3 regions of the Paraburkholderia dioscoreae genome follow, and region 3 is predicted to be linked to each of the others. Evidence: riboswitches for the same ligand, from Rfam matches in the RefSeq annotation. Region 3 holds a riboswitch; each other region holds the start of a gene.

Region 1 (9,846 bases), on a different replicon from region 3:
CGCGCCCGCCTGCATCGCGGCAAGGGCCTGGTCGCGGCTCATGGCCGCTTCATGCGCGAAGTTGCGCGTGCCGGCCGCGACCGGAATGTCGACGAGTCCTTCCGCCGAAGGCAGCGGCGTCGCGATGCCCGCGTTGACCACTTCGAGTTCGATGCCCGCGACGCGGCTCAACGCATTGATCGCCGCGCCGCCCGCGAGAAAGTTGGCGACCATTTGCGCGGTCACGGCTTGCGGATAAGGGCTCACGCCCTCCTCGGCCACGCCGTGGTCGCCAGCGAAAACGATCATCGCCGGACGTGTCACGGCGGGATGCGTGGTGCGCTGAATCAGGCCCATCTGGCGCGCGAGCGTTTCGAGCCGGCCGAGACTGCCGGGCGGCTTGGTCTTGGTATCGATGATGTGCTGCAAGTGATCACGCAGCGTTTGATCGAGTGGTTCGACTTCGGGCAATCCGGGCAAGCGTGGCGATGAAGTCATAAGCGTGTCTGAAAGAGAATGTTGAATTGAAGCGATCAGCCTGCCGGCGTGTCTTGGCCGGCGAGCGATTCGTGACGCGCGCGCGGCGCGGGAATCAGCGCCTCGTGTTCGCCGTCGCGAATCAGGATCAAGGGGTAACCGAAGGCCCGGCTCGCGAGCGCGGGCGTCAGCACATCTTGTACCGGTCCGGCATAGGCGCCGCCTGCGCCGTCGAGCAAGAGCGCATGCGTGGCGAAGCGGCGCGCCAGGTTCAGATCGTGGCACGAAAACATCACTGTACGCCGAGGCTCGCGCGTCCAGGCGGCCAGCGCTTCGAGACAGTCGATCTGATGATGCAGATCGAGATGCGATAACGGTTCGTCGAGCAGCAGCAATGGCGCGTCCTGGCATAGCGTCGCCGCCAGCGCCACGCGCTGACGCTCGCCGCCCGAGAGCGAGAGCACATCGCGCGCGGCAAATGCGGCGAGGCCCAGCAAATCCAACGCCGCCTGCGCCGCTTCGCGATCGGCCGCGCGTTCCCAGCCCCAGCCGCTGAGATGCGGAAAGCGATTCAGCATCACGATATCGAACACGCTCGTGCTGAATGCGTCCGGCGCGCTTTGCGGCATCAACGCGCGGCGCTGCGCGAGCGCGAGCGGCGGCCAGTCGGCCACACGCACGCCGTCGAGTTCGACATGGCCCGCCGACGGTTGCAACAGACCCGCCAGCGTGGAGAGCAATGTCGTCTTGCCCGCGCCATTCGGTCCGGCCACGCACCAGATCTCGCCTTCGTAGAACGTATGCGTGAAAGCGCCGAGCAAGGTGCGCGCGCCGGCACGCAAGGTCAGACGTTGCGCGCTGAGGACGGCCTGGGCGGTATCGAAGGTCGGCATCATCGGCGCCTGCGCAATAGCATCCACAGAAACACCGGCACGCCGATGATCGACGTGATCGCGCCGACCGGCAACTGCGCCGGCGCGATCACGGTGCGCGCGACCAGGTCCGCGCCCATCACCGCGACACCGCCGCCGAGCGCGGCGGCCGGCAGCAGCATGCGCTGATCGTTGCCGAACGCGAGCCGCAGCATATGCGGCACAACCAGCCCGACGAAGCCGATGGTGCCCGCCGTCGTCACCGCCGCGGCCGCCGCCAGCGAAGCCACCAGATACACCCGCAAGCGCAACGGCATCACCGCGACGCCCAACGCCTGCGCGGCGGCGTCGCCACGCAGCAGCACGTTCAGACGCGGCGCGGCGGGCATGATCGCGACCAGCACGACAACGAGCGCGGCGAGCGCCGTCCACGGCATCGCGCCGCCGTTGAGGTCGCCCGTCAGCCAGAACAGCATGCCGCGCAGACGGTTGTCGGGCGCGAGGTTGAGCAGCAAGGTGATGAGCGCGCCCCAGCCCGCGGCGATCACCGCGCCGGTCAGCAGCAAACGCGGCGACGTGTCCTGCGGCTCGCCGCGCCACAACTCGCGGCGCGCGAGGCCGAGCACCAGCAGGATCGACACGAAGGCGCCGGCGAAGGCGCTCGCGTCGACGATCCACCAGGCGCAACCGGCGATCATCGCGACGAGCGCGAAGCTCGCCGCGCCGCCCGACACACCCAGCACGTAAGGTTCGGCGAGCGGATTGCGCAACAGCACCTGCAGCAGCGCGCCGGCCAACGCGAGCAACGCGCCGCAAGCAAAGCCGGCCAGCGCGCGCGGCAAACGCAGCGTGCGAACGATCTCGGCCGTCAGATCGGCGGAGCCCGCAGACGGCCCATGCGAGGGCAGCAGCGCCGCGAGCACGCGCAGCGGCGCGAGCGATACGCTGCCCAGCGCGAGCGACGCCATCAGCACCGCCAGCGCGATCACACCGAGCGCGAGCCAGATCGCGGCCGCGCGCTTCGCGCTCATCACGCGCAGCGCTGCAGGTATCGCACCGGAGTGGCGGCTCGCTTGTCGGCTCATGGATCGGCTCGTAGGTAGGCTCATCCGCGCGAACTCAACGACGCGGGTCCGTCACTGCTGCTGCCAACCAACCGTGAGATACGCACCGCGCCGCGGCGAGTTATACGAGTAGGCCGTTTCATAGTCCTTGTTCAACAGATTCTGGATTTGGGCGGCCACGTACCAGGCTCTCGTGATGTTGTAGCGCGCCGACAGATTCACCACGCCATAGCCGCCCAGCTTGCCGCTGCTGTCGTCGCGCGCGCCGCTCACGATCCACTCGCCGCCCACGCGCCACCCGGCGATACTGCGGTTCACCGTCAGCGAGCCGAAACGCCGCGCGCGCCGCACGAGGTCGACGTCGTTGTCGAGATCGACGGGGTTTTGCAGCGTCACCGAGGCGCGCACGTCCGTCTTGCCGACATGCCCGCTCCACGATCCCTCGAGTCCCTGCACCTTCGCATGGCCGACATTCTCGGCTAGATAAATACCGGGCGTCACCTGCTCGTAGTCGATCAGATTCGAATAGCGCGTCTGGAATGCGGTGAGACGCATCACGCCGAGCGCATTCGATGCGTACTGCAGCGCGGCTTCGATCGAATGGCTGCGCTCCGGCTGGATCGACGGATTGCCGCTGAGCGGATAGTACAGATCGTCGAAGCTCGGCGCGCGAAACGAATCCGAGTAGCTTGCGCTCACCTTCCAATGGCCGGTGATGTCGAAGCCGTAGCCGAGATAGTAACTGTTCGCTCCGCCGAAATCGGAATACTGGTCGCGCCGCACGTTGGCCTGAATCTGGCTGCGCCCAAAGCGCCCCGTATAGCCGACGAAGCCCGAATCCACATGCCGGTCGGGCGCCGCGAACGTATCCGAGTCGAGGCTCTGATCGAGATGCTCGTAGCCGACCTGCAACTTCTGCTGCGCGGCCAGCGCGAAATCGTTCTGCCATGTGTACTGGCGATTGTCGGTATCGAAGCGGCCGTTATAGACACCGTTGGTGTTCGACACGCTGCGGTCGTCGCCTTCGGAGACGATGAAGTGCGTCGTCCACCAGTCGGTGAGCTTGCCGTTGGCGAACACCGAGACCTGGCGCACTTTGCTATACAGGTTGTTCAGATCGGTCGGCACGCCGTACGCGTTGTCGTAGCTGTTGTTGCCGTTCGACTGGAAGTAGCTCGCGCCGGCATCCCATCTGTCGTTGAACTTGTGGCGCAGCGAAGCCGAGATGCTTTCGTTCAGATAGCCGTTCGCATTCGGATTGGCGGCGGGCGCCTCACGCGGATTGAGCGACGAGAAGCCGTCGTCCTTCGACCTCGCGAGCGAAATGCTGAAGGTCGTATTGCCGTCTTTATCCAATGCGCCGTTCACGCCCGCCTGCTGCGTCTGCGTGTGATAGCTGCCGTAGCCCAGCGAAAAATTGAAACGCGGCGGATGGTCGCCGCCTTCTTTCGTGAACACCTGGACCACGCCGCCGATCGCACCGGACCCGTACAACGCCGACACGTTGCCGTTCACCACCTCGACGTGATCGATCTGGTCGAGCGGAATCTGTGCGAGTTGCGCCGAACCCAGGCCCACTGAATCGACGCGCACGCCGTCGATCAGCAGCAGCGATTGCGTCGACGACGCGCCGCGCAGGAAGAGGCTCGTCGTCGAACCGGGGCCACCTGTACGCGAGATTTGCGCGCCGGGCGCGAGTTGCAGGAGGCCCGGCAAATCGGTCGCGGTGGTGTCGGCGATATCCTGCTGGTCGAACAATGCGGTCTGCGGGATCGTGTCGGCCAGCGCTTGCGGCCCGCGCTCCGCCGTAACGACCACCGGGGACAACACCGTGGCCGATGAATCCGCAGCAGATGAAGAAGAGGACGAAGAAGCAGCTTGCGCATGCACAACGATCGGCAGGCTCGCGAAGGCAAGCAACACCGCACGAGCGATGGGAGACAGCATGGGACGAGGATCCTGTGGGTAGCGTGCGCGGCCCGCTTCCCCGCAGGCCGATGCGTAACGAGGCGCCAGCGTATTTAACATTTTCGCGCGTGACGTGCCTCTCCCTCTGGCCGGTATCCGGGCTGGCGACATCTCGATCCCGCCTTCCCACGCGTGACGCGCAGTGGCACACTCGCGAGTTGAACTTCCAACGCGCGATCAGGATCGACTTGCATGACGAATGCGGTCGCTTACCGTTGCGGGGGCAGCGCAGGTTGGCGCGTTCTGGCGAATGGCGCGCCCTGCTTCCCGTTTAACTGCGTGCGCCGTCGAAAAGCGCATGCGGGCACCAAGAGTGCGGCCAGTGTAGGAGCGGCCTCGGGGTCCGTCAAGAACGAGGGCACGCGGGCGCGCTGTTCTGACAAGTGCAGGTTATTGTCCGACGCACGAGTACTTTTTCATCGTATGGTCGATAAAAAGCCTGCACAAAGCGATGTTGTTACGTCTCGAAACGAGACAATTGTCGGAACCTGCGACATTCCGCGCTAAAATGCGATGTCTTTAGAGGACGCAGCACATGCTCACCGAACTCGAAACACTTTCACAGAATATCGGCAAGCTGATCGCGATCAGCCAGCGCCACAATGAAGCGCGAGTCGCGCTCGAAGAGCAGCTCGCCCAATCGCGTGCTGACGTCGAAGCTACACGCACGGAACTTGCAATGCTGCGCGAGGAACGCAATGCGCTGCAGGCGGAACGCGACGCGCTGTCGGCGAAGATCGACGACGCCCAGGTGCGCCTGAATGCGATCCTCGAAAAGTTGCCGCGTGCCCGCGCGCACAGCGAGCCGGACAACCAGCTCGATCTGCTCGAACCCGCTCAGCATGAAGTCGCAGCCGGTGCCGAGAGCGACGCGACCCGCCACGGAGAAAATGCATGACCACCAAGCAGATCGAAGTATCGATTCTCGGCGTGCCCTATCGCCTCGCCTGCTCGCCGGAAACGGAAGGCGCGCTGCTTGAAGCGGTTGCACGCGTCGACGCCGAAATGTCGAAGATCCGCAATAGCAGCAACGTGCGCGGTACGGATCGCATTGCTGTCATGGCCGCGCTGTCGCTGGCATCGGAACTGCTTAAGCTGCAATCGAGCGTGAGACACGGAGAAGCATTTCCTGCTGAGGAAATCCGGCGTACAATGCATCAAATGAACGAACAGTTGGGTACTGTGATTCAGCAGTACAGCATGCAGTAAATAGCAGTGTTATAGTGCGGCCGGTCCTGAGATCGGCGGCGGATTCAAACGGAGTGCGTGAGCACAAGGCGTGCAAGATTCTGCAAACGTTTGAGTTCAATCGGTAGTTTTCGTGATTTAGCTTCATCGGTTTAGCTTCCCTGCCTGGTTCGCCAAGGTCATATATTCCTTGAACCAATGCCATGTGCACGGTTGCGGAAATTTGTAGCACGGGTGTGCGCGTCACTCTGTCTGATGTACCCGAAGTGTTGCTAACTGCGACCAATTCTGAACCCCCGGTTCAGGATGCCGGCCTAGCGGCTAAGGCGGGGACCTTATTTAGAACGGCATCGGACTTCGGTTCGGTGCCGTTTTTCTTTGTGCGCTGTTTTTTGTACGCCGATTTCTTCCGCGTCTTCAAACCCTTAACGTTCAATTACGTTCAATTCGATTCATGCGCTACTGGCTAATGAAGTCCGAACCGGACGAAGCAAGCATCGACCATCTCGCCAACGCACCGCATCGCACGTTGCCGTGGACCGGCGTGCGCAACTATCAGGCGCGCAATTTCATGCGCGACATGATGCAGGTCGGCGACGGCGTGCTGTTCTATCACTCGAGCTGTCCCGAGCCCGGCATTGCGGGCATTGCGGAGGTATCGTCCACCGCGTATCCGGACCCCACGCAGTTCGACAAGAAGAGTCCCTACTACGACGCGAAGTCGTCGCAGGAAACGCCGCGCTGGGTGCTCGTCGATGTGGTGTTCAAGAAGAAGATCCCGCTGATTCCGCTCGCCGCGCTGCGCGAGCATGACGAACTCAAGGACATGCGCGTGCTCGCCAAAGGCAACCGCCTGTCGATCACGCCGGTGACCGAAGCCGAATGGCGCTTCATCACCAAACGGCTCGCCTGACGTTGCGTGGGTGATCATGCGCCGTGCGTATTCACGCGGACGCAAACATTAAAGTAACGTCAAACCCGGGAACCAAGCTCAGGTTACAACCGCCTAACGGACTCGCAAACGCCGTGCCATTGCGCGGCGCTCGCTTCAATCGTGCACAAACCCTGTTCAAGCAAGGAGTCCAACAATGACGAAAAACACCGCACGTGCACTCGCTCTCGCTTTCGTATGCGCCGCGCCCGCCGCGCTCGCCCTGACGCCGGCCATGGCCCGCGCGCAAGCCGTCGCGCAATATCAGCCGGCGGGCGTGCTGTCGCTGAACGCGCAGGCCAGCGCGGAAGTCCCGCAAGACGTCGTCGAAATCACGCTGTTCTACGAGCAGGAAGCGAGCGATCCGTCGGCGCTCACGTCAACGCTGAATCAGCGCGCCGATTCGGCGCTGCAAAAAGCCAAGGGTGTGAGCGGCGTGACGGCCCGCACGGGCTCGTTCTCGATCTATCCGTCAACGGACCGTGACGGGCGCATTTCCGCGTGGCGCGGCCGCACGGAGATCGTGCTCGAATCGCACGACTTCGCCGCGGCGTCGAAGCTGGCGGGTCAAATGGCGTCGATCATGCAGGTCGGCAACGTGCAATTCTCGCTCTCGCCTGAAGCGCAACGCGCTGCCGAGCAAAAGCTCACCGGCGAAGCGATCAGGTCGTTCCGCGAGCAGGCCGCATCGTCCGCGCAGGCGTTCGGCTACAGCGGCTATTCGATTCGCGAGGTCAACGTCGGCCACAACGGCGTGATGCCGCGTCCCATGATGATGATGATGAGCGCGCGCGCCATGGGCGCCGACGCGAAGGCTTCGGCGCCGGTGCCGATCGAAGGCGGCACGTCGACCGTGACGGTGAATGTGTCGGGTTCAGTGCAGATGAAGTGATGCGCTTTACGCTAGAAGCATTGCTTCAAGGCACTTAAAGAAAAAGCCACGGCACGCCGTGGCTTTTTTCATTTGACCGCTCGCTACGATAAACCGTAGCGATCCGCTCAACTCGCGCTGACCGCCTGCGCCGGTTCACGGCGCGCGCGGCGATAAGACCACACCAGCATGCCGATACCGACGAGGATCATCGGCAGAGACAACCATTGGCCCATGGAAAGTCCCATGGCCAGCAGGCCGAGGAAGTCGTCCGGCTCACGAGCGAATTCGACCGTGAAGCGCGCGAGGCCGTAGCCGATCAGAAACATGGCGGAAATCGCGCCCATCGGCTTGGGTTTGCGCGAGAAGAAGAACAACACGAAAAACAGCGCGACGCCTTCCAGCGCGATCTCATACAGTTCCGACGGATGGCGCGGCAGCATGTGATATTGCGCAAACACTTCGTTCAGGTGCCATTGCGCGGCCAGTTGCGGATGCGTGGCGAGCCACGCGGCGTCGTCGGGCGCGGCGCCCGGAAACAGCATGGCCCATGGCGCGGTCGGATCGGTCACGCGGCCCCACAACTCGCCGTTGATGAAGTTGCCGAGACGCCCCGCGGCGAGGCCGGTGGGCACCATCGGCGCGACGAAGTCGGTGACCTGCAGCCACGAGCGTTTGCGCTGATACGCGAACAGCACCATGGCCAGCGTCACGCCGAGAAAGCCGCCGTGAAACGACATGCCGCCTTCCCACACCTTGAAGATGTCGAGCGGATGCGCGAAATAAAAGCTCGCCTTGTAGAACAGCACGTAGCCGAGCCGGCCGCCGAGGATCGTGCCGAGCACGCCGTAAAACAGCATGTCGTCGATATCTTTGGCGGTCCAGCCTTGCGCGGCGACATACGGCAAGCGCAGCCGCAGCCGGCCGACGACGATCGCCGCGATGAACGCGACGAGGTACATCAGTCCATACCAGCGCACGGCGAGCGGCCCCAGATGAATGGCAATGGGGTCGAAATTCGGGTGAATGAGCATCGTGTTGTTATGGGCAGTTCAGGTTCAGAAGGGGGTTTTCTGGGTTTTCTAATAGTGGGCGGCGCTGCCCCCACGCTGCGGTGCATGCGTTGGACGGTCCGCGCGCCGATGCGTTCGCGAGAACGCTTCTAAACGCGCGGCGCGGCGGATTGCGGCGCCTCGACGGTCGCGGCATGCGCGCGCACGATCTCGATGAAGCCCGCCAGCACCGGGCTTACTTCGGCCGTGCGCCAGACCAGCCCAGTCTCGATGGCCGGCACCGACTCCGAAAGCGGCCGGTACACGACGCCGGTGCGGCGCAGATTACGCAACGATTGCGGCACCAGTGCGACACCCATGCCGGCCGACACGAGGCTCACGATCGTCTGCATCTGGATCGCTTCCTGGCCGATCCGGGGCGCGAGGCCCGCCACGCCGTAGCAATCCATAATGATGTCATAAAAGCCTGGCGCCAAACGTCTTGGGAAGATCACGAGCGGTGCGTCGGCCACGTCGCGCAGGCTGATCGGCGTGTCGAGCCATTCCGCGCCCGGGTCGGCACGGCTGCCGCTACCGCTCGCCACGCGCGCCGCCATCTCCGTCGACATGGCGATCACCAGCGGCTCGCGCGCGATGGGCAGCCACGACAACTGAGCGGCATGGCGCGACGGCAGCGGCGCGATCACGAGCCCTGCGTCGATGCGCCCGGCCACCAGTTCGTCCACCTGCACGTCGCTGGTGGCTTCGGTCAACTCCAGCCGCACGCGCGGATGGCGCACGCCGAAATCGCGCAGCAGGAGCGGCAGCAGCCCATAGTCCGCCGTCGAAACAAACGCCAGCGACAGCACGCCCGCCTCGCCGCGCGCGAGGCTCTGCGCGAGCGGCCGCAGCCCCTCGGCGCTCGCCAGCAGGCGCTGCACCTCAGGCAACAGATCGGCGCCCACCGGCGTCAGTTCGACCGAGCGCTTGGTGCGCGCGAACAGCGCGACGCCGAGCGTCTCCTCCAGCGCCCGGATGGCTTGCGAGAGCGGCGGCTGCGTCATCGAAAGACGCACGGCCGCACGGCCGAAGTGCTTTTCTTCGGCGACGGTGACGAAATAGCGCAACTGGCGCAGGTCGGGGATGGCTGGCAGCATGGGTAATACGTTTTACGACCTAATGAAGCACGAATAATATATTAGACGCACGCATTGCAAAACTGCGTCCTTGCGGAACGCGCGCGAACTACACTGGACGGATGCGGCCGACCACCCACGCCGGCAAGGCAGAACCCGCAGCGCGGATCAAAACAAAACAGACTGGAGTTCCCATGCCATACAACCGTCGTTCGAAGAACATCACGCAAGGTGTAGCGCGTTCGCCGAATCGCTCGATGTACTACGCGCTCGGCTACGAAAAAGCCGACTTCGACAAGCCGATGATCGGCATCGCCAACGGCCACTCGACCATCACGCCGTGCAACGCCGGCCTGCAGCGCCTCGCC
Region 2 (9,846 bases), 440 kb from region 3:
ACGGCCATCGGTCAGGATCCATAGCCAGCGTTGCTGCGCGGGCTTGCTGCGCGCACTGCGCTCCAGCAGTTGACCCGCTTGCCGAACGCCCGCCGTCAGAGGCGTGCCGCCACCGCCTCCCACAGGACTCAGCCACCGCTCGTTCCACCAGCGCGGCACCGCGGGACCGAATCGCACATCCGCCCCCGCACCGCCGAAACAGACCAGGGCGGCCTCGGCACGCGCGGCGCTCGCGTGGTCGAACAGGGCGATCAACAATCCCTTGGCGAGCGCGAGGCGCTGTCCGGCCAGCATGGAGCCCGAGCAATCGAGTACGAAACAATGAAGCACGCCGCCGCGCGGCGCCTCGCGCATGAAGCGCAAATGCTCGGTCCGCAACGCGTCCTGCCGCTTCGCGGCGAGTGTCCGGGGCCAGGCGATGCGCTTGCCCGGCGCCGCACCCAAGTGGCTGCGCGCACCCGCACCCGCACCTTGCTGCCATCGAAAACCGCTGCGCGAGTCAGCGGCGGTGCCTTTCCGATGGCTCAGCGTTTTTTTACGTTGAGCGGTATGACGCCTTTGACATGCGTGGTCGCGCTCGGCTCGGGCGCCAGGTAGCCCCAATCGCTATCGCCGGAAGCGTCAGCCGACAGCGCTTCCCCTTGCACAGATGAAGATGAAGACGCAGACGACCGCTCCAAAGCACCAGCGGAAGCGTCATCCTCACGCGCATCACGATCCGCTTGCGACTCGCGAGAATGCCGCCGATGAACCAGCACCGCCTCCGCAACCCGATCGACATGCGCCGCCGTCACCGTTGCAGCCTGTTCGAACGCCGCCAACGCACGCGCCGCGCGCAGCATCACGAGATCGGCGCGTAAGCCGTCCACGGCGGCATCGATACACAACGCGCTGACACGCGCATGCACGGCTTCGTCGAATGCGAGTTGCGGCAGTGCGGCGCGCGCCGCATGAATCTGCTGCACATAAGCCGCCTGTTGTTGCGCGTAACCCGCCCGGAAACCCTGCGGATCGAGATCGAACGCCAAGCGTGCCTTCACGATCGCCTGACGCACGCGCGGCTCGAAACAGTTCTGCAACTCGACCATCAGCCCGAAACGGTCGATCAATTGCGGCCGCAATTCACCCTCTTCAGGATTCATCGTGCCGATCAGCACGAAGCTCGCGTCGTGGCTATGCGACACGCCATCGCGTTCGACGGTATTCACGCCACTCGACGCCGCATCGAGCAAGGCATCGACGAGCACGTCGGGCAGCAGGTTGACTTCGTCCACATACAGCACGCCGCGGTGCGCCTTCGCGAGCAGACCAGGCGAGAAATGCACCGAGCCGTCGCGCAGCACGGCTTCGATATCGAGCGTGCCGATCAAACGATCTTCGCTCGCGCCAAGCGGCAGATTCACCAGTTGCCCTTCCGGCAACAACTCGGCCAGCGCCCGCGCCGCGGTCGACTTGGCCGTACCGCGCGGCCCCGTGACCAGCACGCCGCTCAGCGCCGGATCGATGGCAGCCAGCAACAGCGCCTGTTGCAAGGGCGCCTGGCCGATCAGCGCGGCAAATGGAAAAACGGGCCGCTGGGCTGCTGAATTCATGGGTGCATTCCTTCAATCTGCTGCTCGCTCGCGAGCAGATGCTGTTCGACCTGCGCGCGATAGTCGCCCGGCGCCTGCCACAATCCGCGCTGCATGGCTTCGAGCAAACGCTCGCAAATCGAATGCAACGCGTGCGGGTTGTGCCGCTGCAAGAACTCGCGGGTGTCAGCGTCGTTCAGATACGCATCGGTCACGAGCGCATATTGATGATCCGCGATCACGCGCGCGGTCGCATCGTAACCGTACAGATAGTCGACGGTCGCGGCGATTTCGGCCGCGCCCTTATAACCGTGGCGCTTCACGCCATCGAGCCATTTCGGATTGACCACGCGCGAGCGGATCACGCGCGCGATCTCCTCGTGTAGCGTGCGCACGCGCGGCGCGGCGGGATTGCTGTGATCGGCGTGGTACACGCTCGGCTGATTGCCGGCCAGATGCCGCACCGCGGCGACCATGCCGCCCTGGAACTGGTAGTAGTCGTTCGAATCGAGCAGGTCGTGCTCGCGGTTGTCCTGGTTCTGCAGCACCACATCCAGCGCGGCGAGGCGCGCACTGAACGCATGACGTGCTTCTTCGCCCGCGCTCTTTTGCGTGTACGCGTAACCGCCCCATGCCTGATAGGCGTTCGCCAGATCCGCGTCGGTCTGCCATTGCTGCGAGTCGATCATGTCCTGCAAACCCGCGCCGTAAGCGCCGGGCCGCGCGCTGAACACACGCCACCCGGCGCGCTTGCGCGCTTCGCCGGCGTCCATGCCGCGCGCGATGAGCGCGTCGCGTTCGCGCAGCACGCGCGCGCGAATCGGGTTCAGGTCTTCGGGCTCGTCGAGTTCCGCTACTGCCTGCACGGCGGCGTCGAACAGATGCATGACGTTGGCGAAAGCGTCGCGGAAGAAACCGGAAACACGCAAGGTGACGTCGATACGCGGCCGGTCGAACACCTCGATCGGCATGATTTCGAAATCGGTCACACGGTGACTGCCGGGCGCCCATTTCGGCCGCACGCCGAGCAACGCGAGCGCCTGGGCGATATCGTCTCCGCCCGTGCGCATGGTCGCGGTGCCCCACACGGAGAGGCCGATGGCGCGCGGATAATCGCCCTTCTCCTGCAAATGCCGTTCGATCAGTTGCTGCGCGGATTTCAATCCGAGCGACCAGGCAGCTTGCGTGGGAATGGCGCGCGTGTCGACCGAATAGAAGTTGCGGCCGGTGGGCAGCACATCGGGCCGTCCACGCGAGGGCGAACCGCTCGGCCCAGGCGGCACGAAACGCCCTTCGAGGCCGCGCTTCAGCTGAAGCATTTCCTGCGGGCCGCAAGCATCGAGCCTCGGCAACACGTCGGCACGCAATCGCTCGATTACGCGCTCCGCCTGCGGCAAGCCGTCGACGAACAACGCCGCCGAAGCGTCCGGTTGATCACCGCACACGCCGCGCAACAGCGACGCCGCCAGCAACTCCAGCCGTTCACGCGTATCGCCGCAGTGCCGCCACGGCGCATCGCTCACACGCTGCAATACATCCGGACGCGGGCCGTCCCACACCGCCGACCAATCCACCGACAACGGATCGAACAGATGGTCCATCTGCAGATCGCGCGCCAGCGCATCGATCAAGCCAGCCTTGCCACCCTGCCCGTCGCCAACAGGAAAACGCCCCAGCGCCAGCAACGTATCGCGCCGTTGCACACCGCCAGGCGATTGACCGAACGTATGCAAGCCATCGCGAATCTGCGCTTCCTTCAACTCGCACAGCCATGCATCGACACGCGTGAGCAGCGCATCCTCATCGTTTTGCCCGTTCGGTTCCGCGAGACTCAGTTCCTCATGCAACCGGTGTTCGACAATGGTCGCCAGAATCGTACGCCGCAACAGCTTCGAGCGGCGCGGGTCGACCATCAGCGCTTCATAGTATTCGTCGACCTGACGCTCCAGATCCTGCAGCGGCCCATAACTTTCGGCGCGCGTGAGCGGCGGCATCAGGTGATCGATGATGACCGCCTGCGCGCGGCGTTTCGCCTGGCTGCCCTCGCCCGGATCGTTGACGATGAACGGATACAGATGCGGCATCGGCCCGAGAATGAGATCGGGCCAGCACGCGTCGCTCAACGCGACGCTCTTGCCGGGCAGCCATTCGAGATTGCCGTGCTTGCCGACATGCACGATTGCGTCGATACCGAACTGGTGACGCAACCAGAAATAGAACGCCAGATAGGCATGCGGCGGCACGAGGTCGGCGTCGTGATAGCTGGCGTAATCGCCCTCCTCGCGCGAACGCAACGGTTGAATGCCGACGAACACCTGCCCGCAACGCAAGCCCGCGATCATGAAGCGGCCGCGCCGCAGCGTCGGATCCTGTTCGGGCGTGCCCCAACGCGCGTTCAATGCCTGCCGCGCCTCAGCGGGTAAAGCGTTGAAATGCACGAGATAGTCGTCGAGCGCGAGGCTTTGCAGCGCGGGACGCAGATCACGTACCCCCGGATCGTTGGTCACGCCTTCGGTGAGCTTTTTCAGCAGCGCGTCGCCGTTCGCGGGCAAGTCGGCAAGACGATAGCCTTCGTCGCGCAGCATCGACAGAATGCCGACTACCGAAGCCGGCGTATCGAGTCCCACGCCGTTGCCAATGCGCCCTTCGCTCATCGGATAGTTGGCGAGGATTAGCGCGAGCTTTTTGTCCGCGTTATCCAGTGAACGCAGACGGCACCAGCGCCGGCTCAGTTCGGCAAGAAAACCCACGCGCTCGACGTCCGGCTGATAACGCACCACGTCGACCTGGGTGTGCGGACAACGGTATGCGAGCCCCTTGAAACTGATCGCGCGCGTAATGATGCGGCCGTCCACTTCCGGCAGCGCGATATGCATGGCGATATCGCGCGAATTGAGGCCTTGATTGTCCTTCACCCAATCCTCGCGATTACCGCCGCTCAGGATCACCTGGAACACGGGGGCGTCGCCGGCGAGCGCGAGCGGCTCGGGGTCGTCGATCGCGGACGCGGCGAAGGCGGTCGTATTCAGCACCAGCGCGACATTGTGCTCAGCGCACAGCGATTGCACCACTTCGCGGCTCAGCGCATCTTTGAGCGAGGTGATCGCAATCGGCAGCGGATTCAGACCTTGCGACTCGAGCGCGTCGATCAACGCGTCGAACACGGCCGTATTGGCTGCCTGCAGATGCGCCTTGTAGAACAGGATCGCCGCGACCGGCGCGTTCCGTTGCCAGCGCGCCTGCCAGTCGGCGATAGTCGGTGTGTCGCGGCCGGGATGATAGAGCGTCGCGGCAGGCAACGCGTGCGGCGGCGCAGGCTCGCGCCCCCAGCCGAATGCGCGATGCGCGATACAGCGCAGGAACGCTTCGGCATTCTGCGGGCCGCCTTCGCGCAGATAGCGCCAGAGCTGATGGCACAGATCGGCGCTGGCGGTGCTGCGCGCAAGCAGGTTCGGATCTTCCTGCAGATCGCCGGAGAACATCGCGAGCGTCTGCTGTTTGCGCTCGGCGAGCGCCACCACCTGCTCGATGCCGTAAGGCCAATACGCTTCGCCGCCGAGGTGATCGACCACCACCACACGCGCATGCTGCAAGACGTCTTCGACGTAGAAATCGACCGAGGCCGGTTGCCGCAAATACGTGACGTTCGCGAGCCGCACGCTAGGAAAACCCTCGCCCAGACGCGGAAAAACACTCGCGAGCAGCGACAGCGTGGTATCGGCGGAACTCAGCACCACGATATCGGCGGGCTGCTGATCGATGCGGATCACGCCTTGCGTATCGTCGACAAAACCGCCCGGCGTGGTGCGCAACAGATGCATGAGCGCTTACGCCTGTTGTGTTTCGACGCCCGAAGGCACGCCGAGCGCCGTGTCGAACGCACGCTGCAACGCGGCCTGATCGAGATCCTCGCCAATCAGCACGAAGCGGCTCGGGCCGCTTTCACCGGCCTGCCAGCGTCGATCGAAATAGCTGTCGAAGCGGCGGCCCACGCCCTGAATCACCAGGCGCATCGCCGCGCCCGGCAGCGCCGCGAAACCTTTGACGCGGTAGATCGTGTTCGTTTCGACGAGCCCTTGCAGCGCGGCGATCACCGCCTCGCGCGACGGTGCATTCGCGTGCACGACCACCGAATCGAATTCGTCGTGGTGGTGGTCGGCGTCCTCGGCGGAACCGTGGTGATCGTGGCGCAGGTGGATCGTATCTTCCGAAGCCGCTTCGAGGCCCAGCAACGCGTGCAGATCGAGCTGGCCCATCTGCGCGCGCACGATCTTCACTTGCGGCGGAATTTCTTCCCGGATCGAAAGTTCGACCGCGCTTTGCTGCGCGTCGTCGAGCAAATCCGTTTTGTTCAGAATCACCAGATCGGCGGCGGACAACTGATCCTCGAACAACTCGTGCAACGGCGATTCGTGATCGAGATTCGGATCGGCCTTGCGTTGCGCATCCACGGCAAGCGGATTGTCGGCGAACTGGCCGCTCGCCGCAGCCGGTCCGTCCACCACGGTGACCACGGCGTCCACGGTAAAACTGTTCTTGATCTGCGGCCAGTTGAACGCCTGCACCAGCGGCTTCGGCAACGCGAGACCCGACGTTTCGATCAGCACGTGATCGATCTGATCGCGGCGCTCGACCAGTTTCTCCATCACCGGAAAAAACTCTTCCTGCACGGTGCAGCACAAACACCCGTTTGCCAGTTCATACAACTGGCCTTCGGTTTCGACGCCGTTTTCATCGCAACCGATTCCGCAACCCTTGAGAATTTCCCCGTCGATGCCCAGCTCGCCGAACTCGTTGACGATCACCGCAATGCGCTTGCCGCCCGCATGCTGAAGAATATGCCGCAGCAGCGTGGTCTTGCCGCTGCCGAGAAAGCCTGTGACGATGGTGACGGGGATCTTGCGCATTTGAGTTTGCATCGTGAGGTCCATCCGTAGGAGTTGCACGTGCACGCCGGGCGTTTGTGTGTCTGTCCGCATGAGCCGGGTAAACGGCGCGTAAGTCCAGCGAGCCAGGACGACAACACAACACGGGGACGAACGACGGGTTGCCGCGACAACAAAAACAGAAAGCGGAAGTGAGGTCATGAACGCGCTACCGCATCCCCGCGGTGTTCGTCCTTCGTATCTGGCCGGTATCCGGGCTGGCGAAAGCGCCGCTTCCCCTTCCCGGGCGAGTGATTTCTCGCCCAGTGGTGATATGTCTACGCGGCCTTGCGCGTGGACATCGAAGCCGGCTCCGCGGCGCTAAAGAACTGACCTTAGCACCACATTTCGCTTACCGTTGCGGGGGCAGCACAGGTTGACCCGTTCCATGACAGGCGGGCACCCTGTTTCCCGTTTAACTGCATGCGCACGAGCGCGCATGCGAGCACCAAAGTGCGTGCGAGTGTAGGCCCGCAGCCCGCGGCAGTCAAGAAAACGCCGGCCGCAAGCGCTTATCGGACGGGACGCCATGTGCTATCGTATGCGCGCGTTTGGTGCCCGCACATGCATTCGCGTGTGCAGTTAAACGGGAAACAGGCCGCGCTTCATGCGCTCAACCTGTGCTGTCCCCGCAACGGTAAGCGACCTGCGGCGCAATGTTGAGTTGTCTTGCGCCGCGCATGCGTTTTTTTCGATGCCACTGTCCTGCACATTCCAGCGAATGCGGACGGGAAGGCAAAGCGCATGAGGCCGCCAGCCCGGATACCGGCCAGACGCGGAGGCGGCGAACCTCAGGGCAACATCGCGCCGCCGGCCGCCGGAATCCGCGAGGGACGGATGTGAAGGCGCTGAAGCACGACGTGGTGCGTCCGTATGCGGGTTCCCGGAGGAACCGTTGCGAGCCGCGCATTGCGCCGTGCCTGAATCCGTAGCAGTGCATGCCCCAAAAGTCCGCTCTCCGGTGCTCGTTCGCGCCTGCCCCTGATCCGCTCGTCACTACATGGCGCCCGCCATGCACGTCGCGATGACCCGCGCCTGGCTGATCGGCGCCGGTCCCGGCGACGTCGAACTCATGACGCTCAAGGCCACCCGTGCATTGGCACAAGCCGATGTAGTGCTGGTCGACGATCTGGTGAATCCCGACGTACTCCAGTTCGCGCGCGCCGACGCACGCGTCGTCCATGTCGGCAAACGCGGCGGACATCCGTCCACACCGCAGGAAGGCATCGTCGCGCAATTGCTCGAGCACGTGCGGGCCGGGCGCAGCGTCGCGCGCCTGAAAGGCGGCGATCCGTTCGTGTTCGGCCGGGGCGGCGAAGAACAGCAGGCGCTGCATGCGGCGGGCATCGAGGTGGAAGTCATCAACGGCATTACGGCGGGAATCGCGGCACCTGCGGCAATCGGCATTCCGGTCACGCATCGCGACCACGCGCAAGGCGTGGTGTTCGTCACCGGGCACGGCGCGGGCAGCGCTGAGCCGGACTGGGCCGCGCTGGTGGCCACGCGCATGACACTCGTGATCTACATGGGCATGCGGCGCCTGAGCGAAATCGTCGACGCGTTGCTCGCGGCCGGCATGAGCGCCGAAATGCCGTGCGCGGCGATCGAATCGGCGACCCGTCCCGAGCAACGCCATGTGCTCGCGCGGCTCGGTGAGTTTGCCGGGCGCGTCTCGCGTGCGGGACTCGGCTCGCCGGCGATCGTGGTAATTGGCGGTGTGGCGTCGCTCGCGTTGGCGCGCGACGCTGCGTATGCCAAGACTGCAACGTTGCCGGCGAACGGAGACGTACCATGAAAACGCTGAGCGTAGGCATTGGTTGTCGCTTGCACAGCGCGGCTGGGCAGATCGAAGCAGCGGTGCGCGCCGCGCTCGGCCCGCATTCCTTCGACGAAATCGCCACCGTGGCCTCGATCGATACCAAAGCCCACGAAGCCGGCCTGCTCGAATTCTGCGCTCGCCATGCACTGCCGCTGACATTCTTCAGCAGTGAGCAGATCGCGGCGCTGCCCATAGCGGAGCCGTCAAGCGCGGTGCGCGAGCATCTCGGCGTGGACGGCGTCTGCGAGCCGTGCGCCTTGCTTGCAGCAACGACCAGACGCGGCGAAACCGCCGCTTTTCATGCGCATCGAGCACGGCTTCTCGTGCGCAAAACCGTCCATGCCGGCGTTACCGTGGCGATCGCCTCGAGCGCCGCCCACGCTGAACGCGACCACCCTAACAACGACACTCAGGAACAGAACCTGCCATGAAGACCGATCCCGAATCGCATCAACGCATGACCGAGCGCCGACGCGAGGGCCATGAGAAAAAGCAGGCCAACGCCACGGTCGAAAAAGGTCTGCTGATCGTCAATACCGGCACGGGCAAGGGCAAAACCACCGCCGCGTTCGGCATGGCCGTGCGCGTGCTGGGTCACGGCATGCGCCTCGGCGTCGTGCAGTTCATCAAGGGCGCGCTGCACACGTCAGAGCGCGACTTTCTCGGCGCGATCGCCAACTGCGATTTCGTCACGATGGGCGACGGCTACACCTGGAACACGCAGAACCGCGACGCCGACATCGCGACGGCGCGCAAAGGCTGGGACGAAGCGCGCCGCATGATCGAAAGCGGCGACTACCAGATGGTGATCCTCGACGAACTGAACACGGTGCTCAAGTACGAATATCTGCCGCTCGACGAAGTCCTGTCGGTGCTCACCGCACGCGCGCCAATGCTGCATGTGGTGGTGACCGGCCGTCACGCGCCTGATGCGCTGATCGAAGCCGCCGATCTCGTCACCGAAATGCGCATCGTCAAGCATCCGTATCGCGAGCAGGGCGTGAAAGCGCAGCGCGGCGTGGAGTTCTGACGCATGTCCGCGCCTCCCAAGGGCACGTCCCCCGAAGCGTCTCCCGAGGAGACGTCCCTTGGAGCGTGCCCCGCCCTCTTTATCAGCGCGCCCGCATCCGGCCAGGGCAAGACCACGATCACCGCGGGTCTGGCGCGCTATCACCGGCGGCTGGGGCGACGCGTGCGCGTCTTCAAGACCGGACCGGACTTTCTCGATCCGATGATTCTGGCGCGCGCAAGCGGCGCGCCCGTCTTCTCGCTCGATCTGTGGATGGTGGGCGAAGCCGCCTGCCGCACGCTGCTCGCGCAAGCGGCGGCGCAAGCCGATCTGATCCTGATCGAAGGCGTAATGGGCCTGTTCGACGGCACGCCGAGCAGCGCCGATCTCGCCACCACGTTCGGCGTGCCGGTGCTCGCGGTGATTTCAGCGAAGGCGATGGCGCAGACCTTCGGCGCGGTCGCTTTCGGTCTCGCGCAATTCCGGCCGCAGGTGCCGTTTTACGGCGTGCTCGCCAATCGC
Region 3 (9,846 bases):
GCCATTGAGCCGGCGTTGAAAATCCATTTGCGCGTGGCGTGGCGTTGGCGTGGCGTCGGCGTGGCGCCACGCGCATGGGCTTTGCGCCGCGTGCAGGTTCAGTCTTTCGCGTACAGCGTCGAATCCGCGAAACCTTCGGCGGCGAGCACCTGCCCGACCAGAATCAGCGCGGTCCGCTCGATGGAACTGGACTGCACCTTGCTGACGATATCGTCGAGCGTGCCGGTAATCTTCTCCTCGTCCGGCCAGCTCGCGCGATAGATCACCGCGATCGGACAGACGCCGCCGTAATGCGGCCGCAATTCATCGACAATGCGCGCAAGATGCCGCACGCCGAGGTGAATCGCCATCGTCGCGCGATGACGCGCGAGGTCGGCGAGCTGTTCGCCTTCGGGCATGCTGGTCTTGCTCGCGAAGCGCGTGAGAATCAGCGTCTGCGAGATATCGGGCAGCGTGAGCTCGCAACCCAGCGCCGCCGCGCAGGCCGCAGTGGCGGTAACGCCCGGCACGATCTCGTAGGGAATCTTCAGCTCGCGCAGTCTGCGGATCTGTTCGCCGATCGCGCCATACAAGGACGGATCGCCGGAATGCACGCGCGCCACGTCCTGCCCTTTGACGTGCGCGGCCTCGAGCAACGCGATGATCTGATCGAGATCGAGCTCGGCGGTATTCACCACTTGCGCGGCCGCATGACCTTCGAGCACCGCGGCCGGCACGAGGGAACCCGCGTACAGGATCACCGGGCAACTGCGCACGAGGCGCTGCCCTTTCACCGTGATCAGTTCCGGATCGCCAGGACCGGCGCCGATAAAAAACACCGTCATTTAATACTCCATGATTCGTTGGGACGGCGTAGCACGCGCACGCGATTCGGGCGCACGCTCAATCTGCCGCTTGCAGCGCTTCGAGCAGGTCGGCGACACGTTCAAATTCCCGATCTGCCGCCGGCAGCTCAGGACGGCGCAGCATCACGACCGGCAAACCGCGTTCACGCGCGACTTCGAGTTTTGCTTCGGTCGCGTTGCCGCCGCTGTTTTTACTGACCACCACGTCGAAGGCTTGCAAGGCGAACAGCGCGCGCTCGCCTTCGAGCGTGAACGGCCCGCGCGCCGCGAGAATCCGTGCACGCGGCGTGTCTTCGTGTGCATCGAGACAACGCACGGTCCAGAACTGATGCGGCGGAATCTCGTCGAGATGCGCGAGCGGTTCGCGGCCGAGCGTGAAAAGCGGCTTTCTGAACGGCGCAAGCGCATCCGTGAGCTCGGTCCAGTCGCCGACCATGCGCCAATCGTCGCCGTCTTGCGGCTGCCAGGCCGGGCGGCGCAGCGCCCAATACGGCACACGCGCCGCGCGGCTCGCTTGCGCCGCATTCGCGCTGATTTGCGCGGCATACGGATGCGTCGCATCGAGCACGAGTCCAATGTCTTCTCCTTCGATGTAGCGCGCCATGCCCTCGCTGCCGCCAAAGCCCCCCACGCGCACCGAGCACGCCAGATCGTCCGGCACCTTGCCGAGGCCGGCGAGACTGTACACGTGCTCAGCGCCGAGCTGCCGCGCAATCCGCAATGCGTCGCCGGTGCCGCCGAGCAGCAGAATCCGCTTCATTTTCATTGCGCGGCTCCGATCAGCAAGCCTTGGCGGTCGATCGCGAACATTTCCACGTTCACCTGTGGCGGCACGATAGCGCGCGCCACCGCCAGCGCATGCCGGCAGACGATATCGCCGAGGGGCACCTGTTGCGCACGCGCCAACGCAACCGCCTGCTGACTCGTATTGGCCGCGCGGATCGCCGCCTGAAGCGCGGTGTCGGCGCCGTATCCGGCCGCCCATTGCGCGAGCTGTTCGAGATCGATGCTCGAATTGCGGCTGTGCAGGTCGAGATGCCCCGCCGCCAGCTTGCTGAGTTTGCCGAAGCCGCCGCATATGCTCAGACGCTCGACCGGCGCGCGCTTCATATGCTTGAGCACCGCACCGACGAAGTCGCCCATTTCGATCAGCGCGATATCCGGCAGGCCGTAATGCGCACGCATTGCGTCTTCACTGGCGTTGCCGGTGCAGGCGGCCAGATGCGTGTAGCCGTTCGCGCGCGCGACGTCGATACCCTGATGGATCGACGCGATATACGCCGAGCACGAGAACGGCCGCACGATGCCGGTGGTGCCGAGAATCGACAGGCCGCCGAGAATGCCGAGGCGCGGGTTCATGGTTTTCAGCGCGAGCGCTTCGCCGCCTTCCACGCCGATCGTCACTTCGAATCCGCCGCCATACGCATGCTCGGCCGCGAGTTCGGCGAGGTGTTCGGTCATCATTCGGCGCGGTACCGGGTTGATCGCCGGTTCGCCAACCGGCAGCGTGAGTCCCGCGCGTGTCACCGTGCCGACGCCCGGCCCCGCGCGAAACGTCACACCCGGCACGGCGACGAGGCGCACGCGGGCGAATACCACCGCGCCGTGCGTGACGTCGGGATCGTCGCCGGCGTCCTTGATGGTGCCGGCTTCGGCGCTGCTATTGCTGCCGTTGTCGTTGTCGACCAGGCGGCAGAAGACCAGGCGCATCGGCACATGCTGGCCCTTGGGCAACACGATCTCCGCGACTTCGCTGGCCACCCCCGTGAGCAACAGACGCGCCGCCGCCAACGACGTCGCGGTGGCGCAACTGCCGGTCGTGTAGCCGCTACGCAGCGGCGCGGGTTGTTCGGGCGTTTCTTCGCGCATCAGGGTTCGTGCGGTGAGTCGGCAACGGCGGGGTTCGTGACACGCGCGGCAGCCGTGACACTCGTGCCGTTCGTGCCGTCAAGGGCTCCAGCAACATGCGCGGCCGAGTCTTCGGCCGGCTTCGTCACATCCAGCAGCGTGATCGGCAACGCCTGCCGCCACGTGTCGAAACCGCCGAGCGGTTGTGCATCGGCGAGCGCGATCCGCGTCAACGTACCGCCGTGCCGCTCGCGCCATGCGGCCAGCGCCGCTTCGCCTTGCAGCGTGACCGCGTTGGCAACCAGTCGCCCGCCCTCGCGCAGACTTGCCCAGCACACCTCCAGCACGCCCGGCACCGTCGCGCCGCCGCCGATGAACACCGCATCCGGCACCGGCAACCCCTGCAGCGCAGCCGGCGCGCGGCCCGCGACCAGTTGCAGACCCGGCACACCCAACGCATCGCGATTGTGTTCGATGAAACGCTGACGCTCGGCGTGTCCTTCAATAGCGATCGCGCGGCAAGTCGGATGCGCGCGCATCCACTCGATGCCGATCGAGCCGCTGCCCGCGCCCACGTCCCACAGCAGTTCGCCGGGCGCCGGCGCGAGGCGCGCAAGCGTGATCGCGCGCACATCGCGTTTGGTCAGTTGGCCGTCGTGGCGAAAGGCGTCGTCGGGCAAACCGCAGGTCAGCGGCAAACGTGGCGCGCCTTCGGTGGCGCGGCAATCGAGGGCGACCAGATTCAGCGCGGCCACCTCACCCGCCGACCACTGATCCGCGCGGCCGTCGATGCGCCGCTCCAACTCGCCGCCCAGATGTTCCAGCACGCTCATGCGGGTCGCTCCGAATCCGCGTGCGTTCAGCAATTCCGCGAGCGCCGCGGGCGTGTGCCCGTCCGCGCTCAACACGAACACGCGCGCGCCGTCGTGCAGATGCGCGTTCAGCGTGGGCAACGGGCGGCCCACCAGCGACACCGTCGCGACGTCCTGCAACGGCCAGCCGAGGCGCGCGGCCGCCAGCGACAACGACGACGGCGCGGGCAGCACCCGCAACTCTCCCGCCGGCAATTGCCGCGCGAGCGTCGCGCCCACGCCGAACAGCATCGGGTCGCCGCTCGCCAGCACGCACACCGCGCCGTTGCGCTCGGCCAGCAAAGGCGCAAGATCGAACGGACGCGGCCACGCGGCACGGCGCGCGGCGAGCCGCGCGGGCAACATCGCCAGATGGCGTTCGCCACCGTACACCACCGATGCTTCCAGCAAAGCACGCCGCGCGCGCCGCCCCAAGCCGGCGAAGCCGTCGTCGCCAATGCCCACCACCGTCAGCCAGGCCGGCATGCATCCATCCTCATTCTGTGTCTTCAAATAATGCGCTGTGCCGCGCCGATCAAAGCGCCCAGCCTCGTTGTGCTGTTCGAAAAAAGGCATAATACAGCCGCCGGTGCCCTTCGGGGCCGAAGAGGGAACACAGTGCCACTGTGGCTGCCCCCGCAACTGTATGCAGCGAGTCCGCCTGCGCTTCACGCCACTGGTTCGACCGGGAAGGCCGCAGCGGACCATGACCTGCCAGCCAGGAGACCTGCCGGCGAGACTGTTCGTGCCAGCCTACATCGGGCGGGGTGTACCGATGCCGCAGCCATGCCCGCCTCACGGCATGCTCGGGCCGTCGCGCGACGCTAAACCGGTGTCCGTCTTGAATCAAGCAACGCCCTCCACCGTTTTGTCCGACGCGGCCCCAACGCCGCGGCCTTCGGCGTGTCCGGGGCTGCTGCGCATCGTCGCCGCGCGCGACGGCGGGATTTGCCGCATCAAACTGCCCGGCGGTGAGTTGAGCACGGCGCAGGCGCGGGCAATCGCCGAGGCCAGCGCACGGCATGCGGCCGGGGTGATCGAGCTGACCAATCGTGCGAATGTGCAGGTGCGCGGGGTGAAGCGTGGCGAGGAAGCGGCGTTGATCGCGGCGCTCGTCGGTGCCGGTCTCGGGCCGACGTCGATCGCAGCCGACGACGTGCGCAACGTGATGATCAGCCCCGCCGCCGGACGCGATCCATCCGCCCTGCTCGACACCCGCCCGCTGTGCGCCGCTCTACTCGCGATGCTGCAAAGCGAAGCGCGTTTCGCGGCGCTATCGCCGAAATTCGCACTGCTGCTGGACGGTGGCGAACGGCTCGCGAGAGTAGATCATCCGCACGATCTCTGGCTGGCGGCGTCGCGAGAAGCGGACGGCGTGCGCTTCGTATTCGGCCTGGCAGGTTGTCCGCCTGCGAGTGCGAGTGCGGCTGCGTTTGCCGGCTCGCCAACGCAAAGCGAGTGCATCACGACGGCAGAGTCCCACGCAAACGGCACAGGCCCGTTAGCCGCGATACTCCCCTCGCAAGCTCCGGCTCTGGTACGCGCACTGCTGCTCACGTTCCTCGACCTCGCCGCAGCGGACGCCACACGCATGCGTCATCTGCTAACCCTGCATTCCGCCGACACCCTATTGCATCACGCTCAACAGTATGTCGATTTCCCGCTGACGCGAAACGTGTCGCCAGCCAACTGGCATCGCAGCACGCCAGCCGACGCCGGCCTGCGCCTCGGCGCTCACGCTCAACGTCAACCGGGAACCTGGCACGTAGGCGGCCAACCCGCTTCAGGCCGCCTCGACGCCGACACCCTGCACGCCCTCGCCGCGCTTTCGCAGCAGCACGGCGACGGCACGCTGCGCGTCACACCGTGGCAAAGCGTGCTGCTGCCCGATATCGCAACGCACGCCGTCCCGCCTGTGCTGTCCAGCCTGAACGCGCTCGATCTCGCCTGCGATTCCGCGCAAGCCATCACCCGTCTGATCGCGTGCGCGGGATCGAGCGGCTGCGCGAAAAGCCTCGCCGACACCAAGACCGACGCGCTGCGCCTCGCCCGACGCCTGCCGGCCGGCGTCGACGTGCATCTGAGCGGCTGCGCGCGCTCGTGCGCCGCCGCGCATTGCGCGCCGTACACGCTGCTGGCCGCGGCGCCCGGCCTTTACGACCTTTATCGACGCGATCGACACGACGGCCGGCCCGGTTTCGGCCAATGCGTCGCGCGCCAACTGACGATCGACCAGGCTGCCGACATGCTCGACCGCCTGGCCCGGAGTAACACCAATGCTTGATTACATTCGCGACGGTCAGGAGATCTATCGCCAATCTTTCGCGACGATCCGCGCGGAAGCCGACCTGTCGCGCATTCCCCCCGACCTCGAAAAACTCGCGGTGCGCGTGATCCACGCGTGCGGCATGGTCGATGTGATCGACGCTCTGCGGTTCTCCGAAGGCGCGGGCGCGGCCGGCCGCTCGGCGCTCGCGCAAGGTGCGCCGATCCTATGCGATGCCGGCATGGTCGCGCAGGGCATCACGCGTGCCCGGCTGCCGGCGAACAACGAAGTCATCTGCACGCTCGCGCATCGGGACGTGCCGTCGCTCGCGCGCGAACTCGGCAATACGCGCTCCGCGGCCGCGCTCGAATTGTGGCGGCCGCATCTGGCGGGCAGCGTCGTCGTGATCGGCAATGCGCCGACCGCACTGTTTCATCTCCTCGATATGCTGGACGCCGGTGCGCCCAAGCCGGCGTTGATACTCGGCTTTCCCGTGGGCTTTGTCGGCGCCGCCGAATCGAAAGCCATGCTTGCCGAAGATAGCCGCGGCGTGCCCTACGTGGTGGTACATGGCCGGCGCGGCGGCAGCGCGATGGCGGCGGCCGCCGTGAACGCGCTCGCAACGGAGGTCGAATAAATGACGGCGCAAGGACGTTTGTTCGGACTCGGCGTCGGCCCCGGCGATCCGGAACTCATCACGCTGAAAGCGCTGCGTTTGCTGAAGTCGGCAGCGGTCGTCGCGTACTTCGTCGCGAAGGGCAAGAAAGGCAACGCGTTCAGCATTATCGAGGCGCATTTGCACGACGCGCAGCAGCATCTGCCGCTCGTCTATCCCGTCACCACTGAAGCGCTCGAACCGCCGCTTTCATACGAAGCGATCATCGCCGATTTCTACGACACTGCGGCGGAAGTCGTCGCCGCTCACCTCGACGCGGGCCGCGACGTCGCCGTGATCTGCGAAGGCGATCCGTTCTTCTACGGTTCGTACATGTATCTGCACGACCGGCTTGCGGCGCGCTACGAGAGCGAAGTCGTGCCCGGCGTGTGCGCGATGCTCGGCGGCGCCGCGGTGCTCGGTTCGCCGCTCGTGTATCGCAATCAGAGTTTGTCGGTGCTCTCGGGCGTCCTGCCCGAAGACGAATTGCGCCGGCGCCTGGCCGATGCCGACGCCGCCGTCGTGATGAAGCTCGGCCGCAACTTCGACAAGGTGCGGCGCGTGCTGGGCGAGCTCGGCCTCGCGGACCGCGCGCTCTATGTCGAACGCGCGACGATGGGCAATCAGCGCATCGTGCCGCTCGCTGATGTGGATCCGATGGCGTCGCCGTATTTTTCGTTGCTTGTCGTGCCGGGGCAAAAATGGCAAGGATGACCGCGCCCGCGATCGTAATTCTTGGCGCGGGCGCGTTGGCGACGGCGCGTCGCATTCAGGCGCTGTATGCGGATAGCCAGGTGCATGCGTTGCAGGGACGCGTTGAGGCCGATGCGCCGTACCGCGAACTCGGCGCGCATTTGCGGGAGCTGTATGCGCGCGGCACGCCGATCGTCGCGTTGTGCGCGACGGGCATCGTGATTCGCTGTGTCGCGCCGTCGTTGTCGAACAAGGGCGTCGAGCCGCCGGTGCTGGCCGTCGCCGAAGACGGCAGCGCAGTCGTGCCGCTGCTCGGCGGTCTTGCCGGTGTCAACGTGATGGCGCGAGAGATTGCCGCAATGCTGGCCGTGCCGCCCGCCATCACGACGAGCGGCGAATTGCGTTTCGGCACCTGCGTGCTCAATCCGCCCGACGGTTATACGCTCGCCGATATCGGGCAAGGCAAACGCTTCGTGTCGGATCTGCTGGCTGGCGAAAGCACGCGTGTCGAAGGCGAAGCGCCGTGGCTCGACGGCGCGCAACTGCCGCGCTCCGCGTCGGCGCGTCTGGCGATTCGCGTGACGCCGCGTGTGTGGGACGGACGCGAGGATGAGCTGGTGATTCATCCACGCAGCGTGGTGGCAGCGGTGACGGGTGCCGGTGCCGGTGCTGGTGCTGGTGCTGGTGCTGGTGCCGGTGCCGGTGCTGGTGCTGGTGCTGGTGCTGGTGCTGGTGCTGGTGCGCAGATTGTGGCCCGCGTACGCGACGCACTGGACGCGCATGGCCTCGCGCCGCTTTCGCTCGCGGCATTGCTCGCTTCCTCTGAACACATGGCCGATCCGGCGCTTGCCGAAGCCGCCGCGAATCTGAAAGTGCCGCTGCGCTTCGCGCCGACGCGTCCCGAAGATGGCGAACCGCCGGCTGATCTGCTGCATGCCGCGCTGCGCATTCCATACGAGACGCTGCATAACGATGCGACGGCTGGCGTCGCGCTGGCATTGGCACCGCTCGCCGTCGATCCGGACACGATCGGCCGTGCGCGCGGACGTCTGACCGTGATCGGCCTCGGCCCCGGCAGCGCCGATCTGATGGTGCCTGCCGCGCGCACGGCGCTGAACCTCGCCACCGATATCCTCGGCTACGACACCTACGTGAAAATGGCCGGCCCGTTGCGCGCCGACCAGCGCGTGCATGGCACGGACAATCGCGAGGAACTGCAGCGCGCGCGGCACGCGTTCGAACTGGCGAGCGAAGGACGCGCCGTGGTGATGGTGTCCTCAGGCGATCCCGGCGTTTTCGCGATGGCGGCGGCGGTGCTCGAAGTGTTAGAGGCATCGCAGAACACGGACTGGGCAGCGGTTGAACTGGAAATCGTGCCCGGCGTATCGGCGGCGATGGCGACGGCGGCGCAAGCGGGTGCGCCGTTGGGTCATGATTTCTGCATGCTGTCGCTATCCGACAATCTGAAGCCTTGGGCGATCATCGAAAAGCGCCTTAGGCATGCGGCCGAAGCGGACCTGGTGATGGCGTTCTATAACCCGATTTCGCGCGCGCGCCCCTGGCAACTGGATAAAGCGCTGGACATTGTGCGGGAATATCGGGGTGCGCAGACGCAGGTGGTGCTGGGCCGGGACATTGGCCGGCCCGGCAACACGCTGCGGACGATCACGCTGGGCGAATTGCGCTCGTCCGATGTGGATATGCGCACGATGGTGATCGTGGGGTCGTCCACGACGCGGCGGTTCGGCAATGGGGATGAAGGGGGTGAGTGGGTTTATACGCCGCGGTGGTATGAGTGAGTGGGTGTGGGTTACGAGGTTTTCTTCCGCAGCGATCTGCACACGACGACGCAGGTCAAAAAGATAAGCGTGGCGACAAACAGCGTTGTTATGACCCAATAAAGTTCGATAGCGAAATACGTCATATCGTCATCGGGACCTGATCCACTGCCTTGGTCTGTCACTGATCGATAGGATCCGATGACGGCTTTGACAGGCATGGGGATATCGACTGTATATCTCGCGAACAGAAGCGAAAGGTACCAGCCAAGATCACAACTGACGACAAATGCAAGTAACGACATAACAAGCGTTACCAACACAGGTAACCTGGGACTCGGTTCACCGGTTGTCCTTGCGCTGAGATAGCGGGACAGCCACCGTTTGAATCCAAGCAGTGCGAGCGCAAAAATCAGGGTGACGATCAACCAGTGGAGCAGCAACGCAAGCACTGCCATATCGTCAGGATTGTCCAGATATTCAGTACCGGTGCAGGATAGCCAGAATCGGATAAAGGCTTCCACGTTCTCTGGCATTCCCATTGGGAGCATGTCGATAAGATACGTCGAGCGCCAACCTTCAATCGCCGATACCACTATCAAAGCGGTGTAAATCGAGATGCTGATGATCAGGCGCTTGTTCATTTCACATCAACGGTTCCATCGCCTCTCAAGGCTGATTGATTTTTCTGCGCATAAACCGACGTATCGCCAGACAGCAAAGAACGACAGGTACGCCGATGCACAGGGTAGCGATCGCCCAATAAAGGTCCATGACGTACAAGATCAGATTCTCATCGAGATCTGAACGGGCGCCTCGACCTGTAGCTGATAGGTAGAATCTGACTACTGCCTTGACTGGACCCGGTATATGAAGTGGGTATCTCGTAAGCGGGCTCGCCAGTTGCCAA

Evidence for each region. A riboswitch is a leader RNA that binds a small molecule or an ion and turns the genes downstream of it on or off. The one in region 3 is predicted to bind cobalamin.
Region 1: another riboswitch for cobalamin. It lies ahead of PDMSB3_RS04115 (TonB-dependent receptor domain-containing protein); the one in region 3 lies ahead of cobG (precorrin-3B synthase).
Region 2: another riboswitch for cobalamin. It lies ahead of cobA (uroporphyrinogen-III C-methyltransferase); the one in region 3 lies ahead of cobG (precorrin-3B synthase).

The regions. Positions count from the first base shown of each region.
Region 1 covers NZ_LR699553.1:903,507-913,352, reverse strand. The annotation lists gene cobT (nicotinate-nucleotide--dimethylbenzimidazole phosphoribosyltransferase) at 1-477, opposite strand, end outside; gene PDMSB3_RS04125 (ABC transporter ATP-binding protein) at 513-1,352, opposite strand; gene PDMSB3_RS04120 (FecCD family ABC transporter permease) at 1,349-2,413, opposite strand; gene PDMSB3_RS04115 (TonB-dependent receptor domain-containing protein) at 2,465-4,339, opposite strand; cobalamin riboswitch at 4,430-4,687, opposite strand; gene PDMSB3_RS04110 (ATPase) at 4,896-5,258, shown strand; gene PDMSB3_RS04105 (cell division protein ZapA) at 5,255-5,569, shown strand; RNA gene ssrS (6S RNA) at 5,704-5,885, shown strand; gene PDMSB3_RS04095 (EVE domain-containing protein) at 6,003-6,461, shown strand; gene PDMSB3_RS04090 (SIMPL domain-containing protein) at 6,637-7,371, shown strand; gene lgt (prolipoprotein diacylglyceryl transferase) at 7,479-8,384, opposite strand; gene PDMSB3_RS04080 (LysR family transcriptional regulator) at 8,513-9,499, opposite strand; gene ilvD (dihydroxy-acid dehydratase) at 9,673-9,846, shown strand, end outside.
Region 2 covers NZ_LR699554.1:1,477,352-1,487,197, reverse strand. The annotation lists gene PDMSB3_RS26860 (vWA domain-containing protein) at 1-444, opposite strand, end outside; gene PDMSB3_RS26855 (ATP-binding protein) at 525-1,592, opposite strand; gene cobN (cobaltochelatase subunit CobN) at 1,589-5,392, opposite strand; gene cobW (cobalamin biosynthesis protein CobW) at 5,399-6,490, opposite strand; cobalamin riboswitch at 6,684-6,964, opposite strand; cobalamin riboswitch at 7,032-7,284, shown strand; gene cobA (uroporphyrinogen-III C-methyltransferase) at 7,521-8,291, shown strand; gene PDMSB3_RS26835 (cobalamin biosynthesis protein) at 8,288-8,746, shown strand; gene cobO (cob(I)yrinic acid a,c-diamide adenosyltransferase) at 8,743-9,345, shown strand; gene PDMSB3_RS26825 (cobyrinate a,c-diamide synthase) at 9,349-9,846, shown strand, end outside.
Region 3 covers NZ_LR699554.1:1,914,948-1,924,793, forward strand. The annotation lists gene cobM (precorrin-4 C(11)-methyltransferase) at 99-824, opposite strand; gene PDMSB3_RS28795 (cobalt-precorrin-6A reductase) at 883-1,605, opposite strand; gene PDMSB3_RS28800 (cobalt-precorrin-5B (C(1))-methyltransferase) at 1,608-2,714, opposite strand; gene PDMSB3_RS28805 (bifunctional cobalt-precorrin-7 (C(5))-methyltransferase/cobalt-precorrin-6B (C(15))-methyltransferase) at 2,714-4,030, opposite strand; cobalamin riboswitch at 4,115-4,293, shown strand; gene cobG (precorrin-3B synthase) at 4,347-5,828, shown strand; gene PDMSB3_RS28815 (precorrin-8X methylmutase) at 5,821-6,447, shown strand; gene PDMSB3_RS28820 (precorrin-2 C(20)-methyltransferase) at 6,448-7,179, shown strand; gene cobJ (precorrin-3B C(17)-methyltransferase) at 7,176-8,957, shown strand; gene PDMSB3_RS28830 (hypothetical protein) at 8,969-9,580, opposite strand; gene PDMSB3_RS28835 (hypothetical protein) at 9,606-9,846, opposite strand, start outside.